4 regions of the Mameliella sp. AT18 genome follow, and region 3 is predicted to be linked to each of the others. Evidence: riboswitches for the same ligand, from Rfam matches in the RefSeq annotation. Region 3 holds a riboswitch; each other region holds the start of a gene.

Region 1 (7,350 bases), on a different contig from region 3:
GGTCAGATGTCCTTCTGGGGTGCGACGGTCATCACCGGCCTCTTCGGCGCCATTCCCTTCATCGGTGAGCCGATCCAGACCTGGTTGCTGGGCGGACCGGCGGTGGACAACGCTACGCTGAACCGCTTCTTCTCGCTGCACTACCTGCTGCCGATGGTCATCGCCGCCCTGGTTGCGCTGCACATCTGGGCCTTCCACACCACCGGCAACAACAACCCGACGGGTGTCGAGGTGCGTCGCGGGTCCAAGGCCGAAGCCGAGAAGGACACCGTTCCGTTCTGGCCCTACTACGTGATCAAAGACCTGCTGGCGCTGGCCGTGATCCTGGCGATCTTCTTCGCCATCGTCGGCTTCATGCCGAACTACCTGGGCCACCCGGACAACTACATCGAGGCGAACCCGCTGGCGACGCCCGCGCACATCGTCCCGGAATGGTACTTCCTGCCCTTCTACGCGATCCTGCGTGCCTTCACTTCGGACGTCTGGCTGGTGCAGCTGGCTTCCTTCGTGACCGGCGGCATCATCGACGCCAAGTTCTTTGGCGTGCTGGCGATGTTCGGCGCGATCATCGTGATGGCGCTGGCGCCCTGGCTGGACACCTCGTCGGTGCGTTCGGGCCGTTACCGCCCGATGTTCAAGTGGTGGTTCTGGCTGCTGGTCATCGACTTCTTCGCGCTGATGTGGCTGGGTGCCATGCCTGCCGAAGAACCCTACGCCAGCTTCTCGCTGATCGCCTCGGCCTACTGGTTCGCCTACTTCCTGGTGATCCTGCCGCTGCTGGGTGTCATCGAAAAGCCGCTGGCCCAGCCCGACACCATCGAGGCCGATTTCGACGCGCACTACCCGCCGAAGGATGAGGCCAAGGGCGCAGGCGCTGCGACCCCGGCGGAATAAGACAAGAAGGACCGTAAGAGATGTTCAAGAAACTCACCCTCGCGGCCCTCGTGGCCTTCGGTCTGGCCGGTGGCGCTCATGCCGCCGGCGGCGAGGCCCATGTCGAGGACTTCAAGTTCTCGTTCGAGGGGCCTTTCGGCACCTGGGACCAGAACCAGCTGCAGCGCGGCCTGAAGGTCTACACCGAGATCTGCTCGGCCTGCCACGGCCTGCAGTACGTCCCGCTGCGTGACCTCGAAAAGCTGGGCTACAGCGAAGAGCAGGTCATCGCATACGCCGCCAACTTCGAGGTCTTCGACCCCGAGCTTGACGACTTCCGCACGGCCAAGCCGACCGACCATTTCCCGGCCAACACTGCGGCCGGGGCACCGGACCTGTCGCTGATGGCCAAGGCGCGCGCAGGGTTCCACGGCCCCTACGGCCTGGGCATCAACCAGATGTTCAAGGGCATGGGCGGCGCGGAATACATCGCCTCGCTCCTGACCGGCTACACCGGCGAGGAAAAGACCGAGGCAGGCGCGACTCTCTATGAGAACCACGCTTTCCCGGGCGGCTGGATCTCGATGGCGCCGCCGCTCTACGGCGAAGACACCGAGTTCGACGATGGTCACAGCAACTCGCTGCACCACATCTCGGCCGACGTGGCGGCCTTCCTGATGTGGACCGCGGAACCCAAGATGATGCAGCGCCAGCAGGCGGGCTTTGTCGGGGTGTTCTTCCTGGTGGTGCTCTCGGTGCTGCTTTATCTCGTGAACAAGCGCCTCTGGGCCCCGATCAAGCGCAAGCCGACCGCCTGATCCGGCCAAGCAGAATAGACAAAGCCCCGCCGATCCGGCGGGGCTTTTCCTTTTGGTCTCGGCGGGTGCGGTGGCCGGGCCTACCCTGCCACGCCGACATAGTCGCGGAAGGCCCGCGGGGGATCGGCAAAGAAGGCATCCGCCGCCACGGGCGCCTGCGCCTTGCCCTCGGCCACCAGAACGACCTCATGGGCAAACCCCTCTGCGTCGCGTGGATCGTGTGTCACCATGACCACCAACGCCGCCAGGCTGTCTGCAACCTCGCGCACAAGGTCCAGCATCTCGCGTTTCAGGGCTGGACCCAGGGCGGCAAAGGGTTCGTCCAGCAGGATCATCGGACGCGCCATCAAGAGAACCCTGGCCAGGGCTGCGCGCCCCTGCTGGCCGCCGGACAGGGTGCCCGGCTTGCGCCCGGCCATGCCGTCCAGCCCCACGCGCCGCAATGCGCCCTCGATACGCGCCCGCGCCTCCGCATCCGGGCGGCGCCCGTCGGGATGCAGGGCAAGGCCCAGGTTCCGCTCCAGCGTCAGGTGCGGGAACAGGTTGCTGTCCTGGAACAGGATCGACACGGGCCGCGCCTGCGGCGGCACATGAGTCAGGTCGCGCCCCTGCCAGGTGACACGACCGCCCGCGACCTCCCTGAAACCGGCGATGGCGTCCAGCAAGGTGGATTTCCCGGCGCCGGACGGCCCGACAAGCGCCACCCGGCGTCCCGGCACCAGCGCCAGGTCCGCGCGCAGCGTCCCGCTGTCCATCGCCACTTGCAGGTCTTCAAGCTTCAGCACCCAGGCGTCCTCCTCTGTCGAACAGCCAGAACAACCCCAGGCTGGTACACAACAACAGCAGCGCCGCACCGGCCGCCGCCTCCATCTGGTAGGATCCCATCAGGCGATAGACCTGCAACGGCAGGGTCGCCCGGTCCGGATCCGCAAACAATGCGATCACGCCCAGATCTCCCATCGCCAGTGCAGCCGTCAACCCGGCGGCAAAGCCCATCGGGCGCCGCAAGCGGGGCAGCCAGACCAGCCGCAGCCAGGCCAGTGGTGTCATCCGCAGGCTGGCCCGCAGCCTCCCATAGTCGCGCGTGACCGCCTCGGCCTCGGGCCGCAGGATGCGCAGGGCAAAGGGCAGCGCCATCAGCGCGTTGACCAACCCCGTGACCGGCAACGCCATGTCGAAGGGATTGACGAAGTTGCGCAGGATAAGGAACAGCCCCGTCCCCAGAACCAGCGGCGAAATCGCGATGGCGGGCAGGGCCAGCAACTCGCCTCGCCGCGTGGCCAGCGGCAAGGCCCAGGCCATGCAAAGCACCGTGGACCCCAACGCAACGATCAGGGAATGCGCCGCTGCCCGCAGCGTGTCCGGCGTGATCAGCAGAAGGCCCGGTAGACCGCGCAGGACGACCGCCGCCAGTGGCACCAGCAGGAACAGCGCCGCCGCGACGATCCACATGCCATCCCAACCACGCGCCAGGCCACCCTGCCCATCCCAGCGCGGCAGGATGCGATCACGCCCGGCACCAAATCCGGCCTGCCCCGCGACGCGCAGCGCCACCAGACCAGCCGCCAGCGCCAGCACCAGCTGCATCACCGCCAGGGCCGCCGCGCGGCCAAGATCGAAATCGAACCGCATCGCCTGGTAGATCGCCAGTTCCACCGTCGTCGCCCGTGGCCCGCCACCCAGCGTCAGCGCCACCGCAAAGCTCGTGAGGCAGATCACGAAAATCACCGTAAACGCCCCCGGCAGCACCCGCAGGATCAGCGGTGCGTCAATCACGCACCATTGCGCCCGCGGCGACAGGCCAAGGGAGGCCGACAGCCGGAAATGCTCGGCCGGGACCGCCGCCCAGGCGGAAAACAGCATCCTGACCGCCAGCGGCAGGTTGAAAAAGACATGCGCCAGCACGACCCCGTGCAACCCGTAGATGTCGAGGTTCGGGCCGCCCAGCGCCCCCAACAGCCTGTTCACCAGCCCCGCCTGGCCAAAAACGGCGATCAACCCCATGACCGCCACGATCACCGGCAGGATGAAGGGCGCCCCCAACAGCGTCACCAAGACCCCGCGCCCGGCGAAGCGGCGGCGCGCCAGGGCCTTGGCCACGGGCACAGCCAGGACAACGCTGAACGTGGCCGACAGGAAGGCCTGCCAGAGCGTGAACCGCAATGCCTGCCAATCCCCCGGGCCGAAGGTGCCAAAGCCCCCGGCCCGGGCCAGAACAACGCCCACCGGCCCCAGCGTCAGGACCGCCAGGGCCAGGGCCGCCGCTATTGCGAGAGCGCGCGGCGCCATGCCTCGATCGCCTCGCCACGCAGGGCCGCCGCCTCATCCTCGGAATAGAAAAGCACGTTCTCCGGCAGGTCGAGCTTCTGGAAGCCATCCGGCCACTTGTTGCTGTCCAGCGCCGCCGGGATCGACCAGTTGCCCGTGGCGATCATGCCCTGAAAGTCCTCGCTCAAGATGAACTCCATGAAGGCGCCGGCCAGTTCGGGTTGGTCGCTGGTGGCCAGCCGGGCGGCCAGTTCGACCATGAAATAATGCCCCTCGGGGAAGATCGCGGCCTTCTTCGTCTCATCTTCTTCGGCGATGATGTGATAGGCGGGCGAGGTCGTGTAGCTCAGCACCATGTCCGCCTCGCCATCGGTGAAGAGGCCGTAGGATTCGGACCAGCCCTTGGTCACGGTGACGATCTTGGGCGCCAGTTTCTCCCAGGCGGCCTGCGCCTCGTCGCCGTAGACCGATTGCACCCAAAGCACCAGCGCCAGCCCCGAGATCGAGGTGCGCGGGTCCTGGATCACCAGCCGCAGGTCGTCTGGCGCCTCCAGCAGCGCGTCGAAACTGGCAGGCGGCGCATCCACGCGGGTGCTGTCATAGACAAAGGCAGTGTGCCCGTAGTTGAACGGCAGGAACACCTCGTCCGTCCAGTCGATCGGCAGTGTCAGCGGCGACAGGTCCACGCCGTGTTCTGCGAACAAGCCCGAGTCCCGGGCCTTCTTCGTCACGTCGGTGTTCAGGCCGATCACGACGTCGGCCTCGGTCCGGTCGCCTTCCAGCAGGATACGGGGCAAGAGGTCGCCGGGCTTGAATTGCAGATCGCAGTCGCAGCGCGCCTCGAACAGCTCTTCGATCCTTGGCCCCGGCCCCCATTCGGAAACGAAGTAGTCGGGCGCATAGACCGTCAGGACAGGCGTTTCGGCCAAGGCAAGGCCGGCGCTCAGACATCCCGCGGCAACAGTGAAGGCAAGTGACTTCATAGAGTCCTCCAATATTGCGGCGCAAGGGCAAGATTGGAGTCCCGTCATCGGGCCCATACCTTCCCTCCGCCGGTGTTAACCGGTTCAGGTTCAACGGGTTGATCCGTGGCACGGAAATCTCAGACGGCTCATGCGCCGCCACCCCGAGGTAGGCCGGACCCTAGTCGCGACGTCACGGAACATCAAGAAAAACCGTGATATTTTCCGTGTATTATGGTAAGGAATGCGTATCCCGAAAATTCAGGAGAAAGGAGGCGCCCTTGGGGAAACGCGTTTGATCATTCTGTGTCTCGAGCTGGGGGTTATCTGGCTCATCTATCTTATTTTCGGCTGGATCGCGGCCTTTGAAATGCCGCTCTGGCTCTCCACCTTCATCGTGATTGCCGTGGACCGGGCGACGGACGCCGTGGGCGATTTGGCCCAGAGGCGGCGCGACAGCCTCGAATAGTCTTGGCATTGTGCCCCGGCTTGCGTATCCCGCGCGGAAACGAAGGGGACGCAGCCATGAGCCTGAACACATTCGGACATCTCTTCCGTGTGACCACCTGGGGCGAAAGCCACGGGCCGGCTCTGGGGGCCACGGTCGATGGCTGCCCGCCGGGGATCGAGATCGACGAGGCGCAGCTGCAGCACTGGCTGGACAGGCGCAAACCGGGGCAGAGCAAGTTCACGACACAACGCCGCGAACCGGATGCCGTGCGCATCCTGTCCGGCGTCTTCGAGGGCCGGACCACCGGAACCTCGGTTCAGCTGATGATCGAGAACACCGACCAGCGGTCCAAGGATTATTCCGAGATCGCGCAGAAGTTCCGCCCCGGCCACGCCGACATCACCTATTTCCAGAAATACGGGCTGCGCGACTATCGCGGCGGCGGGCGCTCTTCTGCGCGGGAAACTGCGGCCCGCGTGGCCGCCGGCGGGCTCGCGCGCGCGGCGCTGACGGCGCTGGTGCCGGGGACCGAGATCCGCGGCTACATGGTGCAGATGGGCAGCCACGGCGTCGACCGGGCGCGTTTCGACGATGCCCAGATCGATGCCAACCCCTTCTGGTGCCCGGACCCCCAGGCCGCCGAGACCTGGGCCGACTACCTGGATGGGCTGCGCAAGTCGGGCGAGAGCGTGGGCGCGGTGATCGAGGTCGTCGCCCGCAATGCGCCTGCCGGCCTGGGCGCCCCCGTCTATGGCAAGCTCGACACTGACCTTGCGGCCGCGATGATGTCGATCAACGCGGTCAAGGGCGTCGAGATCGGCGAGGGCATGGCCTCGGCGGCGCTGACCGGCAGCCAGAATGCCGACGAGATCTTCATGGGTGAGAACGGCCCGGTCTACAGCTCCAACCACGCCGGCGGCATCCTGGGCGGCATTTCGACCGGACAGGAAATCGTCGTGCGTTTCGCGGTCAAGCCGACCTCGTCCATCCTGACCCCGCGCAAGACCATCACCCTGAGCGGCGAAGAGACCGAGATCGTCACCAAGGGGCGGCACGATCCCTGCGTTGGCATCCGCGCCGTCCCGGTTGGAGAGGCGATGATGGCCTGCGTCCTGCTCGATCACCTGCTGCTGCATCGCGGCCAGGTGGGGGACGCGGGCGGACGCATCGGGGGCTAAGCCCCCTCAGAAATCCTTCCACAGGGCATCGTCACCAACGGCCTTCTTGTAGGCCGGTGCCGGCTCCGGCGCGGGTTGCTCGAAATTGTCGATCTCCTCGACCTCCACTTCGACGGGTGACGGCTCCAGGTCTTCAGCAGCCCAGCTGCCATGCACCAGGGTTTCCGTGTCCGGGATCATGTCACCATAGGCATCGTCCGCATCGTAGGGCGCGGGGTCTTGGTCCTGTTCCAGGACAGGCGCCTCCGGCTCGCCGCTGTCCACCGTGTATGGCTCATCTGCCGGCTCTTCCCAGGTGTTCGCGGCAACGGGCAGATCCCGGACAGAGAACCGCGCCAGGACATCGGACAGGCGCGTGGCCTCGACACGCAGTTGCTGGCTGGCGGCATTGGTCTGGCTGACCATCGCGGCGTTCTGCTGTGTCACCTTGTCCAGTTCACCCACGCCGACATTGATTTCCTGCACGCCGCTGGCCTGGTCACGGGCCGAGGTCGCGATACCAGAGACCATCTCGGACACTTCGGTCACGCTTTGCACGATATGGGTCAGGGTTTCGCTGGTCTCCTGGACCAGCTTTTCACCGTCTTCCACCTGCTTGCTGCTGTTCGTCACCAGTTCCTTGATCTCGCTAGCGGATTCCGAGGCGCGCTGCGCCAGCCCCCGCACCTCGGAGGCGACCACGGAAAAGCCCTTGCCGCTCTCGCCGGCGCGCGCGGCCTCGACCCCCGCGTTCAGGGCCAGCAGGTTGGTCTGTTCGGAAACCGACTTGATCACGTCGAGGATGCTGCCAATGCGCTGGC
Region 2 (7,350 bases), on a different contig from region 3:
TCATCGCGGTCTGGCACGGTGTGACCGGCCAGATCGAGGCAGGAATGGCGGTGGCCCTGCGCCTGCTTTCGGCCCTGGCTCTGGCGAATTTCGTCACGATGACGACGCGGCTCAGCGACATGGTGGCGGTCGCGGCATTGCTGCTGAGCCCGTTCCGGCGTCTTGGCCTGTCGACCCGTGCGCTGGAACTCTCGGTGGCGCTGGTCGTGCGCTTTACCCCGTCGATCGCGCGCAAGGGAGGGCTGCTGGCCGAAGCCTGGCGCGCCCGCTCGGCCCGGCGCACCGGATGGCAGATCGTCATGCCGTTGGCGGCAACGGCGCTGGATGATGCCGAACATGTCGCCGAGGCGCTGCGCGCCCGCGGCGGCCTCGAAACCACGCAACCCACGGACTAAGGAAACCAAATGGAACGCAATCTTGCCCTGATCGCCCTTTTTGCCGCGCTGATCGCTGCATTGGGCATGGTCCCGAAATTCACGCTGGCCTTCGGCGTGCCGATCACAGCCCAAAGCATGGGCGTGATGCTTTGCGGCACCGTGTTGGGGGCCCGCCGCGGCGCGCTGGCGGTCCTGCTGTTACTGGCACTGGTGGCGCTTGGTCTGCCGCTGCTGGCCGGTGGACGCGGGGGCCTCGGCGCCTTTGCGACGCCCTCGGTCGGCTTTCTGATCGGCTTTCCCGTGGCCGCCTTCGTTACCGGCCTGATCGTCGAGCGTTGGCGCGCCAGTCTTGCGGCGGTCGCCGCCGTGGCGTCGATCGTGGGCGGTGTCTTCGTCCTGTACGCATTCGGTGTGGTCGGCATGTCCGTGATGCTCGACAAGTCGATCCCGCAATCGGCGCTGCTGGTCACCGCCTTCATTCCGGGTGACGTCATCAAGGCAATCCTGGCCGGGTTGATCACCGCCGGTCTGGCCAAGTCGCGCCCGTCGAGCGTGCTGTCTCGCGGATGACAGGCGCAGGGGGGCAGCACCTGCTGTCGGGGCGGCGCTCGGTCCGGGGCTTCCTGCCCGACCCGGTGCCGCGTCAGGATGTCGAGCGCATCCTGACCGTCGCCCGGACCGCCCCCAGCGGGGCCAACCTGCAGCCAGGCCGGTTTCATGCACTGACCGGCGGACCGCTTGCGGATCTCTCGCAGGCGCTGGTGGCGGCCGCGGAAAGCGGTCGCCCGCCGGTGGCCGAATATTCCTACTTTCCGCAACCGATGCCGCCAGACCTCAAGGCGAAACAACGGGCGGCGGGTTATGCGCTCTATTCCGCGCTGGGGATCGGACGGCGGGACATCGCCGCGCGCAAGGCGCAGTTCAACGAAAACTACCGCTTCTTTTCCGCCCCTGTCGGGATTGTCGTGACCATCCGTCCGGACATGGGCAAGGGCTGTTTCATGGACCTTGGCATGTCCATGATGGCACTGATGATCGCGGCCTCTGACCTGGGCTATGCCACTTGCGGCATCGGGGCCTTGGCCAATCATGCGGATATCGCCCATGCCCAGCTTGGCCTGGGCGAGGAGGAGATGGTCGTTTGCGGCATGGCGCTGGGACGCGCGGACCCGGAGGCGCCGGTAAACGGCGTGCGGACAGAGCGTGACGCGCTGTCTGTCTTTGCGACGCTGCGCGGTTTCAGCTGACCGACATCAGGACCGCCGTGCCCAGGCCGCCCGCTGCCGCGATTGTGGCCAGCCCGGTGCCGCCCCGCTGCCGGAGTTCATGGAAAAGCCGCACCGCATTGATCGCGCCCGAGGCCCCCACCGGATGCCCGCGCGCCAGCCCGCCACCGCCGGGGTTCACGTTGCTCGGGTCCAGCCCGGCGCCATTGACGCAGGCGATGGCCTGCACGGCGTAGGCCTCCATCACTTCGGCAACCGAGAGCGCCCCGGCGTCCATGTCTGCCCGCTCCAGAACCTTGCGGATCGCCGCAACCGGGGCAAGGCCGGGACGGTCCACGCGCCCGCCCAGCGTCACGCCCCCGCGATAGGCAAACCCGGTATCGGGTAACTCGGCGGCGACCCTCTCGGACACCAGCAGGCAGAATGCCGCGCCATCCGCCGCCACGGCGGCATTGGCGGCTGTGATCGTTCCGCACAGGCGCGGAGCACGGGCGGCCAACCGGGGCGTCAGGGCGCGTGTGAAGGCATCCGTGTGCAACCCGCCAAGAGGGACGACCTCAGGCGTCATGTCGGCGGCCAAGGCCTTGCGGTGGCTGTCGATAGCCCAGGCATCCTGCGCCGCGCGGGAAATGCCCAGTTCGGCAGACAGCGCCTCGGCGGCATCGTCCATCTCCGGATCGCGCTCTGGCCAGGGCGTGAAGGGAGGACGGTCATAGGCCATAGGCGGACCGCCCTCCGGGTCGGTCCGCAGGCGCAGGGGCCGTCTGGAATAGGATTCCACGCCGCCCGCCGCCACGACCTCCGCCTGCCCCGAGGCGATCAGCGCGGCGCCAATCACCAGCGCGTCAAGCCCGCCGCAACATTGCCGGTCCAGCGTCAGCCCCGCCACCTGGTCCGGCAGGCCCGCGGCCAGCGCCACCATGCGGGCCGGGTTACCCCCGGCCCCGAGCGCGTTGCCCAAGATCACTTCATCGACCTGACATGCCTCCAGCCCCGCCGCCTCGATCACCCGGCGCAACACCGGCGCGCCCAGTTCGTGGAGCTGAAGCCCTGACAGCGCCCCGCCGCGCGGCGCCACCGGAGTGCGCAGGGCAGAGACGATACGGACACCGCTCATGCCTGACGCTCCAGCGCCTGGGCGATCCTCGCAAGGTCAGGCTTGCCGGAAAGCGTCAGAGGGAAATCGGCAATCGCCTGCACACGACGGGGTGCGGCGAGTGGACCGAAGACCGCACGACACCGGGCCAACAGCGCATCGCAAAGCCCTGCCTCTACCGGCCCGTCGATGACCGCGACAAGATGCGTGCCGCGGCGTGGGTCAGACCGGGGAACCACTGCACATTGTGTCACCGCCGGATCGCTTAGCAGAAAGGCCTCGATATCCTCGGGAAAGACGTTCTGGTCGGCGATGGTGACCATCCGGTTGCGGCGCCCGGCAACGGTCAGGTGGCCCTCCTTGTCGAGCTGCCCCAATTCACCGACCGTGACGAAACCATCCCTTTCGCGTGTTTCTGCACTGTCACCTTCGGCATAGCCATCAAAAAGGTAAGGGCTGCGCACCCAGATCTCGCCTATGGCCCCCTCCTTGGCGTCGATCCTTATCTCGACACCCGGGTAGGCGCGGCCAACGCTGCCCTCCGGGCCACTGCCATCGCCCCAAGCGATGAAACTGGTCTCGGCGGCGCCATAGAACTCACGCAGGACTGCCTTGGGACACAATGCGGCGATCCGAAGCCGCAATTCGGGCGTCAGCCGCCCGCCACCACAAAGCACTTGGCGCAGGCTCGGCAGCACGGCCCCTGTTTCGCACAGAAGGCGCAACTGGGTTGGCGTGGCGTAGAGGATTGTCGCCTGTGCCGCCTTCACGCCCTGCGCCTGTTGGCGCGGCCTCAGACCAGCGAAGGAATGCAGGTCGGCGCCAAGATGCGCCCCTTCGACCAGGGCATAGAGCGCAAGGGAATGGGCCGGGACCCCCAGGACGGCGTAGCGATCCTCGCTGCCAAGGCTCAGGTGGTTGCGGTTGACCTCGAAACTGGCAATCCAGGAGGCATGGCTACGCCGGATGGTCTTCGCCGCTCCGGTCGTTCCGCCAGAGCGGCTGTGGAAATACCCCGCGCGTTCTTTGGAAAGGCGGCTGACCCCGCCTGGTCCGACAGAAAACGCGCGCCCGGTGCGGATGGCTGCGCGCAGGGCAACAAGATCCTGCGCCCCGGCCCTGTCCGAACCCTCGCCCTCTCCGACCTGCTGCCCATGCACATGCAAACGGGCCTCCGGTGGCCAGCGAAACAGCGCAGTGCTCATGGTTCCGGACCCGGTCGCAGCAGTGCCGTGGCCTATTTCCGTCATGGAACATCCTCGTCAAGGTCATGGAGTGGTAGCCCACCACGGCCCTCGACGAAACAGGCAGATAACACCCCGCGTTTTCGTCAGACGCGAACAGGGCACGCCGGACTCTTCCCGTGTTTGACTTGGCGTGGCGGGGTTGTTACCCAAAGTCCAACCGTTGGGGTGCCTCCAAGAGGCTGAGAGGCGTGAACGCGCTAACCCATCGAACCTGATCCGGGCAATACCGGCGTAGGGAACGGTCTACAGTCCACAGACGTTTTCCATGCGCGGTGCCCTTTTGTCTGAAGGAGCAGCCGTTGGCGCATATCGCATTGACCATCGCCGGATCCGACAGTGGCGGAGGCGCGGGCATACAGGCCGATCTCAAGTCCATGTCGGCGCTTGGCGTCTACGGCGCCAGTGTCATCACCGCGGTCACCGCCCAGAACACCCGTGCCGTCACCGCGGTTCATTCAATACCGCTCGACGTGATCGAGGCGCAGATCGAGGCGGTGCTGTCGGATCTGGACATCCGGGCGATGCCCAGTTGGCGCCCGATGCGGTGGGCGCATTGCGGCAGAACTTGATGCCGCACGCCACCGCCCTCACCCCTGGCCTGCCCGAGGCGGCGGCGCTGCTGGACGGCCCGGTGGCGCGCACGCGCGAGGACATGAGAGAACAGGGCATGGCGCTCTGCGGCATGGGGACGCGATCGATGCTGACGACATCCACCGAACCCCGCCACAGGACGCGCAACACCTACGGCACCGGCTGCACGCTTTCGTCGGCCATTGCCGCCGGGCTTGCGCTTGGGCTGCCGCTCGAACTGGCGACCGAAACGGCGCACAGCTTCGTGCAACAGGCGATTGCGGCAGCGGACGGGCTGCAGGTCGGCTCCGGGCATGGCTCACTGCACCATTTTCACGCGGTCTGGGAATGATGCCGGTGTTCTCGGTCATCGGCGCCGGTGTGGCGGGGCTTTCCGTTGCCAGCGAACTGGCCGCGCGCGGTGCCGATGTGCAGGTCTTTGATCCTGCCGGGCCGCCCGGTCCGCACCACTGTTCCTGGTGGGCGGGGGGCATGTTGGCGCCCTGGTGCGAATATGAAAACGCCGAAGAGCCAGTGCTGAGGCTGGGCCAACAGGCGATTGTCTGGTGGCAACAACGCACCACTGTCCAGCAACGCGGCACGCTGGTCGTGGCGGGGCGGCGTGACTTGCCCGACCTGCGCCGCTTTGCCCGACGCACCGAAGGGTTCCGAGAGGTCGGGACCGACTTCGCGGAACTGGAACCGGACCTGCCCGGCGTTGCGCAGGGGCTATTCTTTGAAGGCGAGGCGCATCTGGATCCGCGCCGGGCGTTGAGTGATCTTTACACCAGCCTGAAAGGGCAGAAGGTCAGGTTCGTTCAGGACAAGGCGCCGGCGGCGCTGGACAACGTGATTGATTGCCGGGGCCTCGCCGCGCGCGACGCTCTGCCCGACCTGCGTGGCGTCAGGGGCGAGATGCTGGTGATCCGCTGCCCCGAGGTGACGCTCACGCGCCCGATCCGTCTGCTGCATCCGCGCATCCCGCTGTATATCGTGCCGCGCGGCGATGGCGTCTACATGCTGGGCGCCACGATGATCGAGAGCGAGGACCGGCGCCGGATCACGGTCCGCTCGATGCTGGAACTGCTCAGCGCGGCCTACGCGCTGAACCCCGCCTTCGGCGAGGCCGAGGTGCTCGAAACCGGCGTCGATTTGCGCCCGGCCTTTCCGGACAACCTGCCCCGGATCCGGCGGCTCGGCGGCAGGATCTTTGCCAATGGCCTTTATCGTCACGGCTACCTGCTTGCGCCCGCGTTGGCGCGCGGGGTGGCCGATCTTGCCCTGCACAACACCCATTCGGAGTTTGTCGATGAAGATCGTGATTAACGGCGAGTCTTGCGAAGTCGTCGCCGGGACACTTGCCGACCTGCTGAAAGAACGCGCCCTTGCCGGGCGGGTGGCGACGGCGGTGAACGAAACATTCGTGCCCGCGGCACAGCGCCCGGCCTGCAAACTGCAAGAGGGCGACCGGGTCGAAATCCTCGCACCGATGCAGGGGGGATGACGATGAAACGCTTTTACGGCACCGAATTGCCCAACCCGCTGATGCTGGGCACCGCGCAATACCCCAGTCCTACCATCCTGGAAGAGGCCTTCCGGGCCAGCGGCGCGGCGGTGGCGACGGTTTCGCTGCGCCGCGAGGGCGCCGGGGGTGCGGGTGACACCTTCTGGAAGATGATCGAGGATCTGGGCGTGCTGGTCCTGCCCAACACGGCGGGCTGCCACACGGTCAAGGAGGCGGTCACCACCGCGCATATGGCGCGCGAAGTCTTTGGCACGCGCTGGATCAAGCTGGAACTGATTGGCCACACGGACAGCCTGCAACCCGACGTGTTCCAGCTTGTCGAGGCGGCGAGGATCCTCACCGGGGACGGTTTCCAGGTCTTTCCCTACACCACCGAGGATCTGATCGTCGCCGAACGCCTGTTGACGGCGGGCTGCGAGGTGCTGATGCCCTGGGGCGCGCCGATCGGTTCAGGGCGCGGGCTGAACAATCCCTACGCGCTACGCGCCATGCGCGCGGAATTTCCCGATGTGCCGCTGGTGGTCGATGCAGGCATCGGCCTGCCCAGTCACGCCGCGCAGGCGATGGAACTGGGTTTTGACGCGGTGCTGCTGAACACCGCCGTCGCACGGGCGGGCGATCCCGTGCTCATGGCGCGCGCGATGATGGGCGCGGTCGAGGCGGGCCGCCTCGCCTACGGCGCCGATCCGATCGACGCCCGCGACATGGCCGAAGCCTCGACCCCGGTGATCGGAAAGGCCTTTCTGGCATGACCCTCGACCGTTTTTACCCGATCTTCGACCATTCCGACTGGCTGCGGCGGATGCTGCCGCTGGGGGTCCGGTTGGTGCAACTGCGTATCAAGGACCAGCCGCGAGACGCCGTTCGCGCGCAGATCGAGGTCTCGCGCGATCTCTGCCGCAAACATGGCGCGGTGCTGGTCGTCAACGACCACTGGCAAGAGGCCATCGCGCTGGGCTGTGACTGGGTGCACCTGGGGCAGGAGGATCTGGACAACGCGGACCTGGCGGCGATCCGGAAGGCCGGGCTGAAACTGGGTGTTTCGACACATGACGATGACGAGTTGGAGCGCGTGATAGGCATGGCCCCGGACTACGTGGCGCTTGGCCCTGTCTATCCCACGATCCTGAAAAAGATGAAGTGGCATCAGCAGGGCCTGCCCCGCGTCACCGACTGGAAGGCCCGAATCGGGGCGACGCCGCTTGTCGCCATCGGCGGCATGTCGGTCGAGCGCGCAAGTGGCGTGTTCGAGGCAGGGGCGGACATTGTCTCTGCCGTCACCGACATCACGTTGAACGCCGATCCCGAA
Region 3 (7,350 bases):
GCGGGAAAGATATTGGTCCAAAGCGGGGGAAGGGGCAGGCTGCGACTTTGGTTTAGGATTGATTTGAAAGGGTTTTCCTGAAGAGGCGAGCTGCCGTCACCGTCACGACGCAAAACGGCCCCGCAGGGCGGGGCCGGTGATCCGGATCTGGCGGCGGCTCAGCGCGGTGCGCGCATCGCCATGACGAACAGGCCGGCGATCACGGCAGAGGCCGCGACATTGTAGTTGGCCATCGACAGGCCGAACAATTCCCAGGGGATCTGGTCGCAGGGCACCATCGGTGCGTTCATGATCGCCTCCATCGCCTCTTCGGGCGACAGGCCTTGCAGCGAAGGGGCGCTGCAGCTTTTCAGACCTTCCCACCACTGCCGTTCGACCCCGCTGTGAAAGAGGCCGATGGCGGAGCTGGACAGCGCCGAAAGCGCCGCCAGGGCCAGCAGGATCCGGTTCGGCAGCGCAAGGGCGATGCCGCCGATGATCAGCGCGCCGACGTGGCCATAGCGTTGCCAGTAGCAAAGCTGGCAGGGCAACAGCCCCTGAACGTACTGGAAATAGAGCGCGCCGAGCAGCAGCCCGGCGGAACCAAGTACACCAAGCAAGGTCAGGACAGTGCGGTTCATGGCATCCTCAAGTATTCGATCTTTGCCTACAGGTGGCGCAGGCGTACGGGGCGCGCAAGCGTAAACGGGGCGATGTCGCGGACGTGATCAGAGCCCGAGCCAGGTCTTGATCAGGCTCGCCAGTGTTGCCCCGGCCAGGACAAGTGTCGATATCCAGGCGGTGCCGATGATGGTTCCGATCACGACCAGCACCCCGTCCCGTTGCAGCAATCCCATGGCGATCACGACCACGGCAATGCCCGGAACGGTGTTCGTGCCGGGCAACGGCACAAGGATCGAGGCGCTGAACGCCACCAGCGCGATCCCGATGATCCGATCCAGCGGCGGACGGGTCAGTGCGCCCAGCCTCGGACGGCTGACCGCCTCGATCCGGCGCAGCCAGGGGCCGGCGCGGCGCGCCAGGGACTCCAGCCCGCTGGTCGTGACGGTGCGCTTTCCAAGCTTGCCGGGCAGCCAGGGAACCTGCCGACCGAAAAGGATTTGAACCGACACGAACATGAGCGGCAGGGCAACCACCTGTGGAATTCCGTAGAGAAACGGAATGCAGCAGGGCAGGGCGAGGATCAGCAGAAACAACCCGAAGGCCCGTTCGTGGAGTTGCCCGAGCACCCAGTCGAGCGAAACGCTATCGCCCTGCGCCTCTGCCGCCAGGGCATCAAGCCGGTCCGAAATCGCCTGGTCCGTTTCTTGTGGGGCTGTCATCCAGGGCTCTCCTTGAGTTGCAGACCTCAAAATTTTCTCTCCGCTAGCAGGTCGCGTTCCAGTAGGCTAGCGTCCGACCGTCGCATCCCTCTGGGGAGGCCGCGAAAGCGCCCTGGAATGATCAAAAGGGCATCCAACGCCGCTTGCCCCCATTCTTGCCCATGTGTATATGGCCCTACGGGCCCAAGTGGCGGAATGGTAGACGCAGGGGATTCAAAATCCCCCGCCTTCGGGCGTGCCGGTTCGAGTCCGGCCTTGGGTACCAATGATTTGGCGGATGCGCAGGCCCGGCGCATCGGGACGGGTCACACCGGAGTGGGATTGCGTGCTTTCGCCGCCTTTGTCCCCGTTCTTACCCACACCCCAAGACAGGGCCATTTGGTTCTGGTGAAACATCAGGCAGCTGCCCCCTTGTGTTGCGGGCGCGAAGCGGGACCTCGGGTCCCGCTCCTTTGATCCTGACGCTCAAGGAACACTGACCGGGGGGCCGCTCTGGTACGCCGGGGCGCCCTGCGCGGCTGGCGGCTGGGCCCAGTCCTCCATGTGATAGGCGCTGTCCCAGAACCGCCATTCGTGCCAGCAGGCCCTGCGAAAGGCCCGTTCCATGCGTGTCTTCGTCGGGCCATCCGCCTCGGCCCCCAGCCTGTCAGTCAGGGCCAGCATGCGCGAGACGCTCTCGTCGAAGGCTTCGCCGGAATAGGTGTCGATCCAGGCCGCGTAGGGATTTGACGGCTGGCTGTGCTTGGCAATGTCCCGGCCGACCTCGCGGTAGATCCAGAAACAGGGCAGGAGCGCCGCGACCGCCTCTGGAAAGTCGCCCAGCGCGGCGGAACGCAGCAGGAAGGACAGGTAGTGGTCGCAGGCCGCAGAGGGCTGAATGGCGGCGAAAGCGCTGTCGGAAACCCCGAACAGGCCCATGTAATGCGCGTGAAGTTCGCGCTCGACGTGGATTGCCCCGGTAGCCGAACCCGCCAGCTGCGCCAGCACATCGGCCGAGGGGGCCTTGGCCGCGGCCAGTGACAGGGCGCGGGCGAAGCCTTCGAGATAATGCGCATCCTGCACGATGTATCCCTGGAACACGTCACGGCGCAGGGTGCCCGATGCCATGTCGCGGTTGAAGGGCATGTCGTAGATCTGCTGCCACAGATCCGCGGTCTGCTTGGCCAAATCCTGTGTGAAGGTCATCTGTCTGTCCCCGTGATGAAATGAAAGTGATGGACCGGGCCGTGCCCCGTCCCGACCGACAACCGGTCTGCCGCCGCTATGGCGGCGCTGATGTAACGCTTGGCCCGATCGGCGGCCTCGGTGATCGCCAGCCCGGACCCGAGGGCGGTGGCCAGCGCCGACGAGAAGGTGCAACCCGTGCCATGCGTGTTGCGCGTCGCCGTGCGGGGGCCGTCGAACCAGGCCTCGACATCGGGCGAGAGCAGGAGATCGGGGCTGCGGTCTCCGGAGAGGTGCCCGCCTTTCAGCAGAACAGCGCTCGGCCCCAACGCCAGCAATGCCCGGGCCTGCCGGATCATCTCTTCCGTGGTTGCGGCCTCGGCACAGCCGAGAAGGTCCGCCGCCTCCGGCAGGTTCGGGGTGATAACGCTGGCAAAGGGCAACATGTCCCGCAAGGCCGCCACGGCCGGTGCCCGCAACAGCCTGTCGCCGCCCTTGGCGACCATCACGGGGTCCAGCACGACGGGGCATGCAAGACCCGCGATGCCCTTTGTCACGGTTTCGATGATGGCCGCGTCACCCAGCATGCCGATCTTGATCGCGTCGATGGCGATGTCGTCGCGGATTGCGGCGATCTGGGCGGCAATCATGTCGGTGTCGCACAGGCTGACCGCCGTCACGCCACGGGTGTTCTGGGCGGTCAGCGCGGTCAGGACGCTCATTGCGTAGCCGCCATTTGCCGAGATCGCCTTGATGTCGGCCTGGATGCCGGCACCGCCGGAACAATCGGAACCGGCGATGGAAAGGATGTTCGGGATCATGCCGTCCTCCATGCGTGGATCAGGGTCCGGGTCGCGGCGGTCATGTCCGCCGCCCGTGAAATCGCCGAGACGACGGCCAGCCCGGCGCCACCGGCGGCCTTTACCGGCGCGGCGTCGCGGGCCGTCACGCCGCCAATGGCGAGGCAGGGCAGCGAGGAGCGCCCGGCGATCACGGCGAAACCGTCCAACCCGATGGGTGCGGCGTGATCTGGCTTGGACCCGGTCGCGTAGATCGGTCCGACGCCGAGGTAGTCGACACCGGCGGGAACCGCGTCCAGTTGCGCTGCCGTCTCGATCGACAGGCCAAGGACCATGTCCGGACCGATCTTCCGGCGGATGCGGGCGGGATCTCCGTCACCCTGGCCGACGTGCAGACCCGCCGCGCCGATGGCGATGGCCAGGTCGACCCGATCGTTCACGATCAGCTTGGTCCCGAAGGGGGACAGCGCGGTCATCAGCGCCCGCGCGAGCCGGGCCAGATCCGCGTCCGGTGTCACCTTGTCACGCAGTTGAACCCATTCGGCGCCTCCCTGTGCGGCGGCAACCGCCTGGACGATGACCGGTGCGGGTGCGGTGGCATCCGTGATGAAACAGAGCGGCGGGATCATGCCAGCGTGATCCGGGCGCCGCGCGCCAGGTCCTCCGGCGTCATCGTGTACAGCGCATCAATGAAGGCCACCTGGAATGTCCCCGGTCCCCGGACGCCTTCGGCGGCCTGTTCGCCGGCAAGACCGAAAAAGGCCAGCGCGGCAACGGTCGCCTCAAAGGGATCCTGCCCGACGGTGAAGGCGCCGACGATGCCGGTCAGGGAACAGCCCAGGGCTGTCACCCGGGGCATCAGGGCGTGGCCATTGGCGACCTCAGCATTGCGCGTGCCATCGGTGACGAAATCCACGGGGCCGGTCACGGCGACCACGCCGCCCGTCCGCCGTGCCAGGGCGCTTGCAGCCTCCTGCGCCTGGGAAACCGCGTCGGCGGTGTCGGCGCCCTTGCCGCTTGCGTCGGCGCCGGCCAGCGCCATGATCTCTGACGCATTGCCCCGGATCACGGTCGGGGCGAGGTCCAATAGCCGTGCGCCGATGTCCCGGCGATAACCCGTGGCGCCGACCGCCACCGGATCGAGTATCCAGGGCGTTCCCTGCGCCTGAGCGGCCCCGGCGCTCTCCAGCATGGCGTCGGCCCAGGCCGGTGAGAGCGTCCCGATATTGATCGTCAATGCCTGCGCCAGGCCTGTGAATTCGGCTGCTTCCTCGCGCGCGTGGACCATCGCGGGCGAAGCCCCCGCCGCGAGCATGACGTTGGCCATGATGTTCATGGCGACGTAATTCGTGATGTTCTGAACAAGTGGCGCCGTCCGGCGCATGTGATCCAGGTGCTGTCCCGTATCGTCCATCGTGATCTCCTTTCGCCCGGCGGCATGAGAGATCACGAGACGTCGACCGGAATCCGGTCTGCCCTGTGCGCCTCCCTCCGCCGGCATTATCCGGTTCAGGTTCGAAGGGTACGTCTCAGCCCGGTTTCCCGAGCGCCCCTGTCGCTAACGGCGCGAAGGTCGCATCAGACGGCGCCAGCGTCAATCAGCTTCGCCGGTTTCGCATCGCGAAATCCGGACGTTTGGGTCGCGGGATGGCGGGAATTGGCCTGTCGAAGGGGGCAATCCTTGCAAGACCCTGTTTATACTGGCCTTTTGCATCCCCTTGTGTATAGGCTGGATGCAGAACACTTCCAGAAGGCCGGGTATGCCTGATCGCGACGACCTGAATGCCAAGTCGATATACGATGATCTGTTGCACCGGGCGCAGGGGGTGATCCGCACCAGGGATTTCGACGGATACCAGGGGGTCTTCGACCTTCCGTTTCGGCTTGTGAACCTCGATGCGGCGCATGTCTTTTCCACGCCGGACGATCTGCGGATGATCTTCGAGACCATCCAGCACCGGATCTTCTGCCTCAATCTCAGCTCTTACTTCGCGGTCTGCCTCGACGCGCAGCGCATCGACGAGACGACGATTGTCGCCACCCATGAAACCCGGATGATCACCGAGAACCTCTTGGTCGGCGATCCGGTGCCCTCGGTGGCCGTCCTGAAACATGTCCGGGGGCAATGGTTGCTGACGGAGGTCTGGAACTTTCGCCCGGACCGCTTCGGGACCAGTTTCCTGCGGGTCGAGCAAGAGACGCGGCCAGCGGCGCAATGGATCGCGATGCAGGCCCGCGTCTATGGCGCGCTCGGCGGTCGGACAGGCGTTTTGGCAGTTCGCTGACTGCCCGTGTGGCGCCGCGGATCGGTGCCGGTCGGGAGCCCGCTGCAGCGGCCGATGGCTGGGACGGCAGCGATCCGATCCGTGGAGACTGACCGGGAACAGGAGCTCGGGGAAGGAGCCTGGCGGACGCTGGCAGTCGATCCGCAGGATCCGCGCCAATGCAATCGTCACCCGCAGACGGCCCCGGCAAGCACCTGACCGGGACAGCTGTCGGGATTTCCAGATGCCCGCAAGGAGGCCTTTATGGCTGGCCAGGTCATACCCGACTACCACGAGATCACGCGCGTCCTGACGGACCGTTCCATGCGTCAGGCGCTGTACGACGAGGGGGGGCGTCGTCATGAATGACGTCCTGCTGACGCTGCATGGCGGGGACCATCACAAGCGGCGGGTGCTGGAGTTTTCGGTGCTCCGCAGGGACGACTTCTCGGTCTACGAGACAGAGATATTCCTGCCCGCCCTGGCACAGGTCATCGGGCCGCTTTCGGCGAGCGGCGGGATGGACCTGATCGACTTCGGCTATCGCGTCACGATGAACCTGACTGCAGATTTCGCGGGCCTCGACCGGCCCGAGAAATCGCCCGAGGAAACCGGGCAGTTGCTGAAACTGGTCAAGAACTTCTCGGAATGCGCGACGCTGACCCATGTGACCCTAGACAAGGAAGCCGTACGGGCCGCGCCCTGTCCGAAGGCGTGCCGATCCGGGGCCTGACCTTTGGCTATGGCATGCACATGTGCCTTGGGCGCGATCTTGACGGCGGACTGCCGGCGGGGCCGGACACCGATCCGGACAGGCACCAGTACGGGATCGTGACGCGGTTGGTCCAGACGCTGCTGGACCGCGACGTGCGCCCCGACCCGGACCGTTCGGCGGTGCAGGACACCAACACCTCCCGCATGAACTTTTCGTCCTATCCCGTTCTCCTGACACCCGAACCCGAGGCATGAGCATGAAATCCGAAATCGTGACCGGGGCCGCCGCGGGCCTCGGGGCAGGCGTGGCCGCAAAATTCGATGCCGAGGGCTATCGCGCCGGGGTTCATCGACGGTGGCATGTCCGCCCCGTTCTATGACGATCCCAAGGTCCGCGCCGCGCGCGAAGGCGCCGTGCCGAACGGCGATCTGGGCAAGATCGAGGACATCGCCGAGGCGGTCTGGTTCCTGGCCTCGCCGCAGCCCCGCTACGTCAATGCGCATCAGCTGGTGGTGGACGGCGGCGTCTGCCACAGCCTTCTGCGCTCGCTGCCGCGGGAATAACGGCAATGCGCGTGGTCATCCTGAAAGGCGGCATCCTGGCTGCGGCTGGCATGGAGACGGAGCTTGTCGGTTCTCCGGCAGAGTTGGTCTCTGCGCTGGACCGCGCCCCGGCGGACCTTGTCGGGGTGCAGGCGCTGCGGTTCCGGATGCTGGGCAACGAGAAATACGCGCCCTACCGGGCCGAATGGGCCTATGAGACTGATCCGGAACTGGTGCGCGCGCTGGACGCTCATGCCGGGGCCGGGCGCGGCATCGTCTCGCTGCACACGGGCTGTATCTGTTTCGACGGCTGGCAAGGCTGGCTCGACCTGCTGGCAGGCGGATGGGTCTGGGGTCGGCGCTACCACGCGCCGGGGCTGGAAACCGTCGACGTGACCCCGGTGCAAGACCATCCCGTGACAGCGGACATCGCGCCATTCGCCGTCACTGACGAACACTACGGGGACCTGGCCCTTCACCCCGAGGCGATCATCCTCGCCCAGGGTCGCATGGGCGAGGGCGTGGATCACCCCGTCGGCTGGG
Region 4 (7,350 bases), on a different contig from region 3:
GGCCCAGGTGAACGAAATCAACACCCAGCATCAGCGCCAGTTCCCAGTAATCGTTCAGAATCAACTGCGCCCCATAGGCGCGGCAACACGCCTGAGCCCGCAATATTTCACCGCGCAATCTATCAGGGGACAAGCCTTTGGCCCGCAATTGCACGGTCCGTACCCCCAAGAGCACCAGACGTTCCAGCAGGTCGGCCGTACCGGCAATCAGATAGAACGGGTCCAGCATCATGCCAGCTCCGCCATGCCGAAGACCGGGGTCGAGGGTTGGGCCATGTCGCGCCTGGGCATCAGCCCGGCCTGACACGCCGCCTGCCCGGCCTGCACTGCCTGCCCGAAGGCCCGCGCCATTCCGACCGGATCCAGCGCGCGGGCGACAGCGGTGTTCAGCAGAACCGCATCAAATCCCATTTCCATCGCCTGCGCTGCCTGGCTGGGTGCGCCGATCCCGGCATCCACTACCAGTGGGACACCCGTAAAATGCGCCCGCATCGTGCGCAGCCCCTCGATATTGCGTAGCCCCTGCCCCGATCCGATCGGCGCACCCCAGGGCATAAGCACCTGGCAACCCGCCTCTAGCAGTTTTTCCCCGACGATCAGGTCGTCGGTGGTATAGGGGAAAACCTCGAACCCGTCAGCGCACAGGGTACGGGTGGCCTCGACCAGCGCGAAAGGATCAGGCTGCAAGGTGTCGGCATGACCGATCACTTCCAGTTTGATCCAGTGCGTTCCGAACAATTCACGCGCCATATGGGCTGTCGTGACCGCTTCGCGGGCGGTGTGGCAACCGGCCGTGTTGGGCAGTATCCGGCAACCGCTGTCAGACAGGATCTGCCGAAACGCCGCGCCGTCCGCCCCTTCGCGGCGCAGGGAAACGGTAATCACCTCGGTCCCGGAGGCAGTAATGGCGTCACGCAGAACGGCGGGTGATGGATACTGCGCCGTCCCCAGCATCAGCCGCGAGGTCAGGTCAACTCCGTAGAACATCTCAGCCCCCCTGCATGGGTGACAGGACTTCGATCTTGTCACCGTCGGCCAGCTTCGTTCCTTCGCGCAGCGGACGGGGTACGAAGTCACCGTTCACCGCCGTCGCGATACTGGCGGGGTCAAATCCGCGTTCATCGATCAGCGCGGCAAGGGATGCAGCCGTGGTATCGATCCGCACGCCGTTCAGGTCAACCTGCATGGGCGATCTCCTGTGTCAGGGAGGCGGCCAGTTCCTCGGCCAGGGCCGGGGCGGTCAGGAACCCGTGGCGGTACATGCCGTTCATGAAAATTTTGTCGCCGAGAAAGCGGATGGCGGGGATGTTGTCGGGAAACGACGGGCGCAGGCCCGAGCCGGTTTCGGTCACTTCCGCCTCTGCAAAGGCGGGATGGACGGTGTAAGCAGTGGACAACAGTTCCATCACCGCGCGGGCACTGACCGGACCATTGCGTGCGCTTTCCACCATGGTTGCGCCGACCATATAGTGCCCATCCCCGCGCGGAACGATGTAACACGGAAAGCGTGGATGCAGCAGCCGCACGGTGCGGGTCAGTTGCACGTCGGGGGCATAAAGCGCCAGCATCTCACCCCGCACGGCGCGCAGGTCCGGCAATTGGGCCGCGGCTGCCATGCCGGTGCAGTCGATGATCTGCCCCGTGGATGGCCCGTGGTGAAAGCGGACGCCCATCGCCTCTAGCCGCGTACGTAGGCTGCGCATCGCTTCGCGCGGATCCATGTGGGCCTCTTTTGCGAAGAACAGACCACGGGCGAACCGGGTTTCCAGATCAGGTTCCAGATCGGCAGGGTTCACCCATTCGTGCGCTTCGGTCGCCCGCGCGAAGCGATCCAGTTCGGAGACATCGCGCGACGGTGCCACCACCAGCGTTCCCATGCGAACCAGCGACCCGACCCGAGCCCCCCACCAGTCGCCGGCGGACTGGCCCATTTTCACCACCAAATCCGGTGCGCTTTCACCTTCGCAGAACGGCGCCAGCATCCCCCCTGCCAGCCAAGAGGCCGGATCAGGCGACCCTTCGGGGGTGATCACCTCTACCTGCAGACCACGTTCAGCCAGAGAGGTGGCGACGCAAAGCCCCGCCACCCCCATTCCAAGGACAGAGATCATTCTGCCGACTCCTGCGCAGGCACGTACAATTCGCCACCTTCGCGGAACTTGGCGGCCATCTTTTCCATGCCCTGCTGCTTTTCCGCCTCTGCGCGGATGTCGTGGGAAATGCGCATGGAACAGAATTTCGGCCCGCACATCGAACAGAAATGCGCCACCTTGTGCGCCTCTTTTGGCATGGTTTCGTCGTGCATTTCGCGCGCCGTGTCGGGATCAAGGCCCAGGTTGAACTGGTCTTCCCAGCGGAATTCGAACCGGGCGCGGGACAGGGCGTCGTCGCGGATCTGCGCGCCGGGGTGCCCCTTGGCCAGGTCGGCAGCGTGGGCAGCCAGCTTGTAGGTGATCACGCCGGTTTTCACGTCGTCGCGGTCCGGCAGGCCCAAGTGTTCCTTCGGTGTCACGTAGCACAGCATCGCCGTGCCGAACCACCCGATCATCGCGGCACCGATGGCGCTGGTGATATGGTCATAGCCCGGTGCGATATCCGTGGTGAGCGGCCCAAGCGTATAGAAGGGTGCCTCGTGGCAATGCTCCAGCTGCTTGTCCATGTTGGCCTTGATTTTGTGCATCGGCACGTGGCCCGGGCCTTCGATCATCACCTGGCAGTCCTTGGCCCACGCGATTTTCGTCAGCTCCCCCAGAGTTTCCAGTTCCGCGAACTGCGCCTGATCGTTGGCGTCCGCGATGGACCCGGGGCGCAGCCCATCGCCCAGACTGAAAGACACGTCATAGCGGCGGCAGATGTCGCAGATTTCCTCGAAATGCTCATACAGGAAGGATTCGCGGTGAAGGTGCAGACACCACTTGGCCATGATAGACCCGCCGCGCGATACGATGCCGGTCACGCGTTTCGCGGTCATCGGGATCATGTGCAGCCGCACGCCTGCGTGGATAGTGAAGTAATCCACCCCCTGTTCGGCCTGTTCGATCAGCGTGTCGCGGAAGATTTCCCAGGTCAGGTCCTCGGCGATGCCGCCCACCTTTTCCAGCGCCTGATACAGCGGCACGGTGCCGATCGGAACGGGTGCGTTGCGCAGGATCCAGTCGCGGATGTTGTGGATGTTGCGCCCGGTGGACAGATCCATCACCGTATCCGCTCCCCAACGGATGGCCCAGACCATCTTTTCGACCTCTTCCTCCATGCTGGAGGTGACGGCCGAGTTGCCGATGTTGGCGTTGATCTTCACCTTGAAGTTCCGGCCGATGATAACCGGCTCCAACTCGCGGTGGTTGATGTTGGCGGGGATGATGGCGCGGCCAGCGGTGATTTCGTCACGGACGAATTCGGGGGTGACAAGATCGGGGATCGCGGCGCCAAAATCTTCGCCATCGCGGCGATAGGCTTCCATGCGGCCTTCGTTTTCGCGGATGGCGACGAATTCCATTTCCGGGGTGACGACCCCGGCGCGGGCATAGGCCAACTGGGTGACCGCCTTGTCGTCCGTCGCCCGCAGCGGTTTGCGGGCTATCGGAAAGGCCGGGGTCAGGCGCGCACCTTCGGCAAACCCGTTGTCGGCAGAGGTGACGTGGCGCCCTTCGTATTCCTGCAAATCGCCGCGTGCGATCTGCCATTGGCTGCGCACAGCGGCCAAGCCCTTGGCGATATCGATGCTGACAGCGGGATCGGTGTAAGGGCCGGAACTGTCATAGACCGTCACTGGGGGTTCGTTCGACATGGCGATGCAGCGCATCGGCACGCGGATATCGTGCACCTGTCCGGGCACGTGGATTTTGGTCGAAGCGGGCAGCGGCCCGGTGGTGATCTGTGGGGTCTTGGCGTTCATTTGCGTCTCCTCAAGTGCGCTCGAAAAGACCCAAGCGAAACGTGAGGCAGAAAGCGGCCCGTAGCCCGCAAAAGGGCCACCGCGGCCCGAAAGGACCGCCCCGGTGTGCAAGTGGGGAAATTGCCCTTCGGTCTTCCTACGCCAGCATCAACTGGGTCAGGTTCAAAGGGTCGCTTCACCGGGGTTTCCCCCTGTCAGCCTCTCAGTCCCCTTGGCGGGACTCCCCTGACGTCACGGCACTCCACACCAGCAAGGGGCTGCCTGTCAAACAAACAATCCTGATTTGTCTTCATGACACAGGCACTGTCTCACTTGCCGCCAAATGAGACAGTTACCGGCCTGACAGGTCCGAATACCCGATCTCCGATACATCGCGGTGCACACAGCACGCATAGTGCCGTCAACGGTCCACGATGCCTGCGCCGCCTGAGGCAAACGCATCTCTATCACACGGGCCTGACGGGAGGAACACGATGACTAAGAACTACCGCGCCGAGAGCGCGGAAATCGACAAACGCGTGGGCGCACTGTTCAAGGCGGCCCCCGCGCCGATGAAACCCTACAGCCAGCTGGTCAGCGCCGTGTCGGGCGACGCGGCATTGTCAAGCAAAGTCAAGGAACTGATGGCGTTCTCGATTTCCATCGCGATCCGGTGCGAAGATTGTATCGTGTTTCACCTGCGGGCCGCGCTGAAACACGGCGCAACCCGCGACGAGGTGATCGAGGCGATCTCGGTCGCAATCGAGATGGGGGGCGGTCCTTCGGTCGTTTACGGAGGCCGGGCGCTGGCGGCCTTGGACGCGCTTGCCGAATGACACCACGACAGACACCGACCCTGCGACACCCTGAAAAGGCGCATCGCAAATCCGTGTCGGGACCGGTCAAACCGGGCTGGATTCGCGTCCGGGCCCCTTCGGGCGCAGGATTCGCCCGAACAATGGCTCTCGTCCGTGACGAAAAGCTGACCACCGTGTGCGAAGAGGCCAGTTGTCCCAATCTGGGCGAATGCTGGGACCAGGGTCACGCGACCATGATGATCATGGGCGACACCTGCACGCGGGGCTGCTCCTTCTGCAATGTGGCCACCGGTCGGCCAGAGGCTCTGGACCCGTTCGAACCTGGACGGGTGGCCAAAGCCGTGGCACGCTTGGGGCTCCGGCACGTCGTGATCACTTCTGTCGACCGCGACGACCTTGCCGACGGTGGTGCAGAGCACTTCGTGCACACGATCCGTGCCATCCGCCGGTCCAACCCCAACACCACCATCGAGCTTCTGACACCGGATTTCCTGGGTTGCGACCCCGCCATGGTGGACGCTATGGTCGATGCGCGCCCGGATGTCTTCAATCACAACCTTGAAACCGTGCCGGGGCTTTATCCGCAAATCCGCCCTGGTGCGCGCTACTATCATTCGCTGCGCCTGTTGGACCGTGTCCGGCAGCGCGACCCGTCCATCTTCACCAAATCGGGGCTGATGGTCGGCCTGGGCGAGGATCGCCAGTCCGTGCATCAAGTGATGGACGACCTGCGCGCGGCAGGCGTCGATTTTCTGACCATCGGGCAATACCTGCAACCGACGCCGAAACATCACCCCGTGGCCAGCTACATCACGCCCGAGGAATTCACAGCCTACAAGACAGCCGCCCTGGGCAAGGGGTTCGCGCTTGTCTCGGCTTCTCCGCTGACGCGATCAAGCTATCATGCGGATGCCGATTTTCAGCGACTGCAACAGGCGCGATCTGCGACTTGCGCTCAACTTGGACAAAAAGGGGAAACCACGCGATAATCAAAAGGTTGGCCGTGGTTCACTTCACGCCAAAGGGAGGAAACGAAATGGTTGCCTTGCAACAAAAAACCGCACTGCGCGAGTTGCTTGCGCGGTCCAGGGCACGCTCGACTCAGAAACACCGGCTGGCGGTCGGCACCCGCGCGCCGATCCTGCGCCTACAGGAAACCGAACTATCGCCCCGGCGCGAACGCTTTCAGGATCTGATCGGCGGTGCGGCTGCCGAACTGGATCCTTCAACCCTGCTGCCCAGCAAAAGCCGCTATTGCTTGCTGGTCTCGGACGCGGAAGGCGTGGTGCTGGAATGTTACGCCCCCGAGGGCGCCGAAACCGAATTTCAGCGGCACGGGCTGACAGTAGGCGGAATCTGGAACGAACGGCTGGCGGGGACCAACGGCATCAGCATCGCGCTGGAATCGGGCAATGTAGTGACCGTATCGGGCGAGGATCATTTCTATCGCTGTTTTTCCCGATTTGCCTGTAGCTCTACCCCGCTGACGGATGCGCAGAACAATCTTATCGGCTCGATCACGCTGGTAGGAGCAGTCGGCCGGCGCCCCGACGAAATTGGCCTGTGCGAACAGACCCTGCACCGGGCCTCGCGCCAGTTCCAGACACGTCTGTTCCGCAATTACCATTCAGACAAGATGACAGCGCGGCTGATGTCGCGAGACCCCGCCACCCGGCGCTGTTTTGAAACGCTGGTGGCCTGCGATGACCGAGGCGATGTGATTTTCAGCCTGCCGCTTTGGCGTGATGATGCGCGCCCCGAGCCCCATCAGAACCTTGTCGGGCGGCACCTGTCCGAACTGCACGATCTTGAGGTCTGCCTGCGCGGACCAGCCCGAGTGCCCCCGCGCCGGTATTTCATCAACTCCGGCACGCCCAACGTGCCAGCCCGGCTGGACAAGACCGGCCCGCTGGCATGTTTCGCCAATCAGGGCGCGGCGATGCCCAATCTGGTCGAGCGCGCCCGCAAACTGGCCGCCTACCGCGTTCCGCTGTTGATTTGCGGCGCGCCCGGTGGCGACAGCCGGGAGTTTGCCCAGGCGATTATCGGCGATCTTGGGCTGATCGGCCCCACGGGCGTGACGCTGGATGCCAACAGCCCCAACGCAGACGCAAGCGTGAGCGAAGCGCTGGATGTAATGCAGTTTCTTGGGGATTATCCGGTGGAACGGTTCTCGCCGACTTTGGTACTGGAGAATATCGAACAGCTGGGCAGCGCCGCTCAGGCACGTCTGAAACAGTTCCTGGAAGCAGACGAGCTTGCAAATGGGGATCGTTTCAATGAGGACCGCGCGCTGGTGCTATTTACCTCGGATCAGCCCTGGCAGCAGTTTCAGAACGGCGGCATTGTGCAACCGGGCCTACTGCATCTGATCGGCCAGTCAGTGCTGGAGCTGCCCCCTTTGCGGCTGCGCGAGGTCGAGCAGTTGATCCGCGCGTATCTAGCGCGGGACCGGGCCACGCCGCCGCAGGTCTCGGATCAGGCTATGGGGCTGCTGTGCGATTATGATTGGCCTGGAAACCAGCGCGAGATGCGCGCTGTGCTCCGCGAAGCGCTGATCTGCGGCAATGGCGCAACAATCAATGTGACCGACCTGCCCGACCGAATTCAGAACCGCCCAGCCACGCCACAACGCGAACTGGCGCGGCATTCGCTGCG

The links. A riboswitch is a leader RNA that binds a small molecule or an ion and turns the genes downstream of it on or off. The one in region 3 is predicted to bind thiamine pyrophosphate.
Region 1: it holds a riboswitch for thiamine pyrophosphate, as region 3 does, so the genes downstream of both, thiB (thiamine ABC transporter substrate binding subunit) here and thiM (hydroxyethylthiazole kinase) in region 3, are expected to answer to the same signal.
Region 2: it holds a riboswitch for thiamine pyrophosphate, as region 3 does, so the genes downstream of both, thiD (bifunctional hydroxymethylpyrimidine kinase/phosphomethylpyrimidine kinase) here and thiM (hydroxyethylthiazole kinase) in region 3, are expected to answer to the same signal.
Region 4: it holds a riboswitch for thiamine pyrophosphate, as region 3 does, so the genes downstream of both, thiC (phosphomethylpyrimidine synthase ThiC) here and thiM (hydroxyethylthiazole kinase) in region 3, are expected to answer to the same signal.

The regions. Positions count from the first base shown of each region.
Region 1 is NZ_JARAMO010000001.1:10,246-17,595, forward strand. Features, by position in the region: gene petB (cytochrome b) at 1-894, shown strand, start outside; gene PVW46_RS00085 (cytochrome c1) at 915-1,691, shown strand; gene PVW46_RS00090 (thiamine ABC transporter ATP-binding protein) at 1,772-2,476, opposite strand; gene PVW46_RS00095 (thiamine/thiamine pyrophosphate ABC transporter permease ThiP) at 2,463-3,980, opposite strand; gene thiB (thiamine ABC transporter substrate binding subunit) at 3,956-4,942, opposite strand; TPP riboswitch at 4,987-5,098, opposite strand; gene PVW46_RS00105 (hypothetical protein) at 5,217-5,390, shown strand; gene aroC (chorismate synthase) at 5,447-6,550, shown strand; partial or broken gene PVW46_RS00115 (methyl-accepting chemotaxis protein) at 6,557-7,350, opposite strand, start outside.
Region 2 is NZ_JARAMO010000171.1:10,475-17,824, reverse strand. Features, by position in the region: gene PVW46_RS15215 (energy-coupling factor transporter transmembrane component T family protein) at 1-395, shown strand, start outside; gene PVW46_RS15210 (biotin transporter BioY) at 405-947, shown strand; gene PVW46_RS15205 (nitroreductase) at 944-1,624, shown strand; gene PVW46_RS15200 (thiolase family protein) at 1,617-2,720, opposite strand; gene PVW46_RS15195 (AMP-binding protein) at 2,717-3,904, opposite strand; TPP riboswitch at 4,098-4,201, shown strand; partial or broken gene thiD (bifunctional hydroxymethylpyrimidine kinase/phosphomethylpyrimidine kinase) at 4,246-4,868, shown strand; gene PVW46_RS15185 (FAD-dependent oxidoreductase) at 4,868-5,842, shown strand; gene thiS (sulfur carrier protein ThiS) at 5,826-6,020, shown strand; gene PVW46_RS15175 (thiazole synthase) at 6,023-6,793, shown strand; gene PVW46_RS15170 (thiamine phosphate synthase) at 6,790-7,350, shown strand, end outside.
Region 3 is NZ_JARAMO010000020.1:22,072-29,421, forward strand. Features, by position in the region: gene PVW46_RS02445 (disulfide bond formation protein B) at 159-620, opposite strand; gene PVW46_RS02450 (exopolysaccharide biosynthesis protein) at 708-1,322, opposite strand; tRNA gene PVW46_RS02455 (tRNA-Leu) at 1,504-1,587, shown strand; gene tenA (thiaminase II) at 1,788-2,507, opposite strand; gene thiD (bifunctional hydroxymethylpyrimidine kinase/phosphomethylpyrimidine kinase) at 2,504-3,307, opposite strand; gene thiE (thiamine phosphate synthase) at 3,304-3,915, opposite strand; gene thiM (hydroxyethylthiazole kinase) at 3,912-4,700, opposite strand; TPP riboswitch at 4,756-4,850, opposite strand; gene PVW46_RS02480 (hypothetical protein) at 5,047-5,571, shown strand; gene PVW46_RS02485 (hypothetical protein) at 5,912-6,283, shown strand; gene PVW46_RS02490 (hypothetical protein) at 6,265-6,519, shown strand; gene PVW46_RS02495 (hypothetical protein) at 6,516-6,644, shown strand; gene PVW46_RS02500 (SDR family oxidoreductase) at 6,625-6,828, shown strand; gene PVW46_RS02505 (ThuA domain-containing protein) at 6,834-7,350, shown strand, end outside.
Region 4 is NZ_JARAMO010000196.1:15,883-23,232, forward strand. Features, by position in the region: gene PVW46_RS17480 (thiamine phosphate synthase) at 1-226, opposite strand, end outside; gene PVW46_RS17485 (thiazole synthase) at 229-987, opposite strand; gene thiS (sulfur carrier protein ThiS) at 989-1,186, opposite strand; gene PVW46_RS17495 (FAD-dependent oxidoreductase) at 1,176-2,111, opposite strand; gene thiC (phosphomethylpyrimidine synthase ThiC) at 2,108-3,895, opposite strand; TPP riboswitch at 4,012-4,132, opposite strand; gene PVW46_RS17505 (carboxymuconolactone decarboxylase family protein) at 4,369-4,710, shown strand; gene lipA (lipoyl synthase) at 4,707-5,681, shown strand; gene PVW46_RS17515 (sigma-54-dependent Fis family transcriptional regulator) at 5,696-7,350, shown strand, end outside.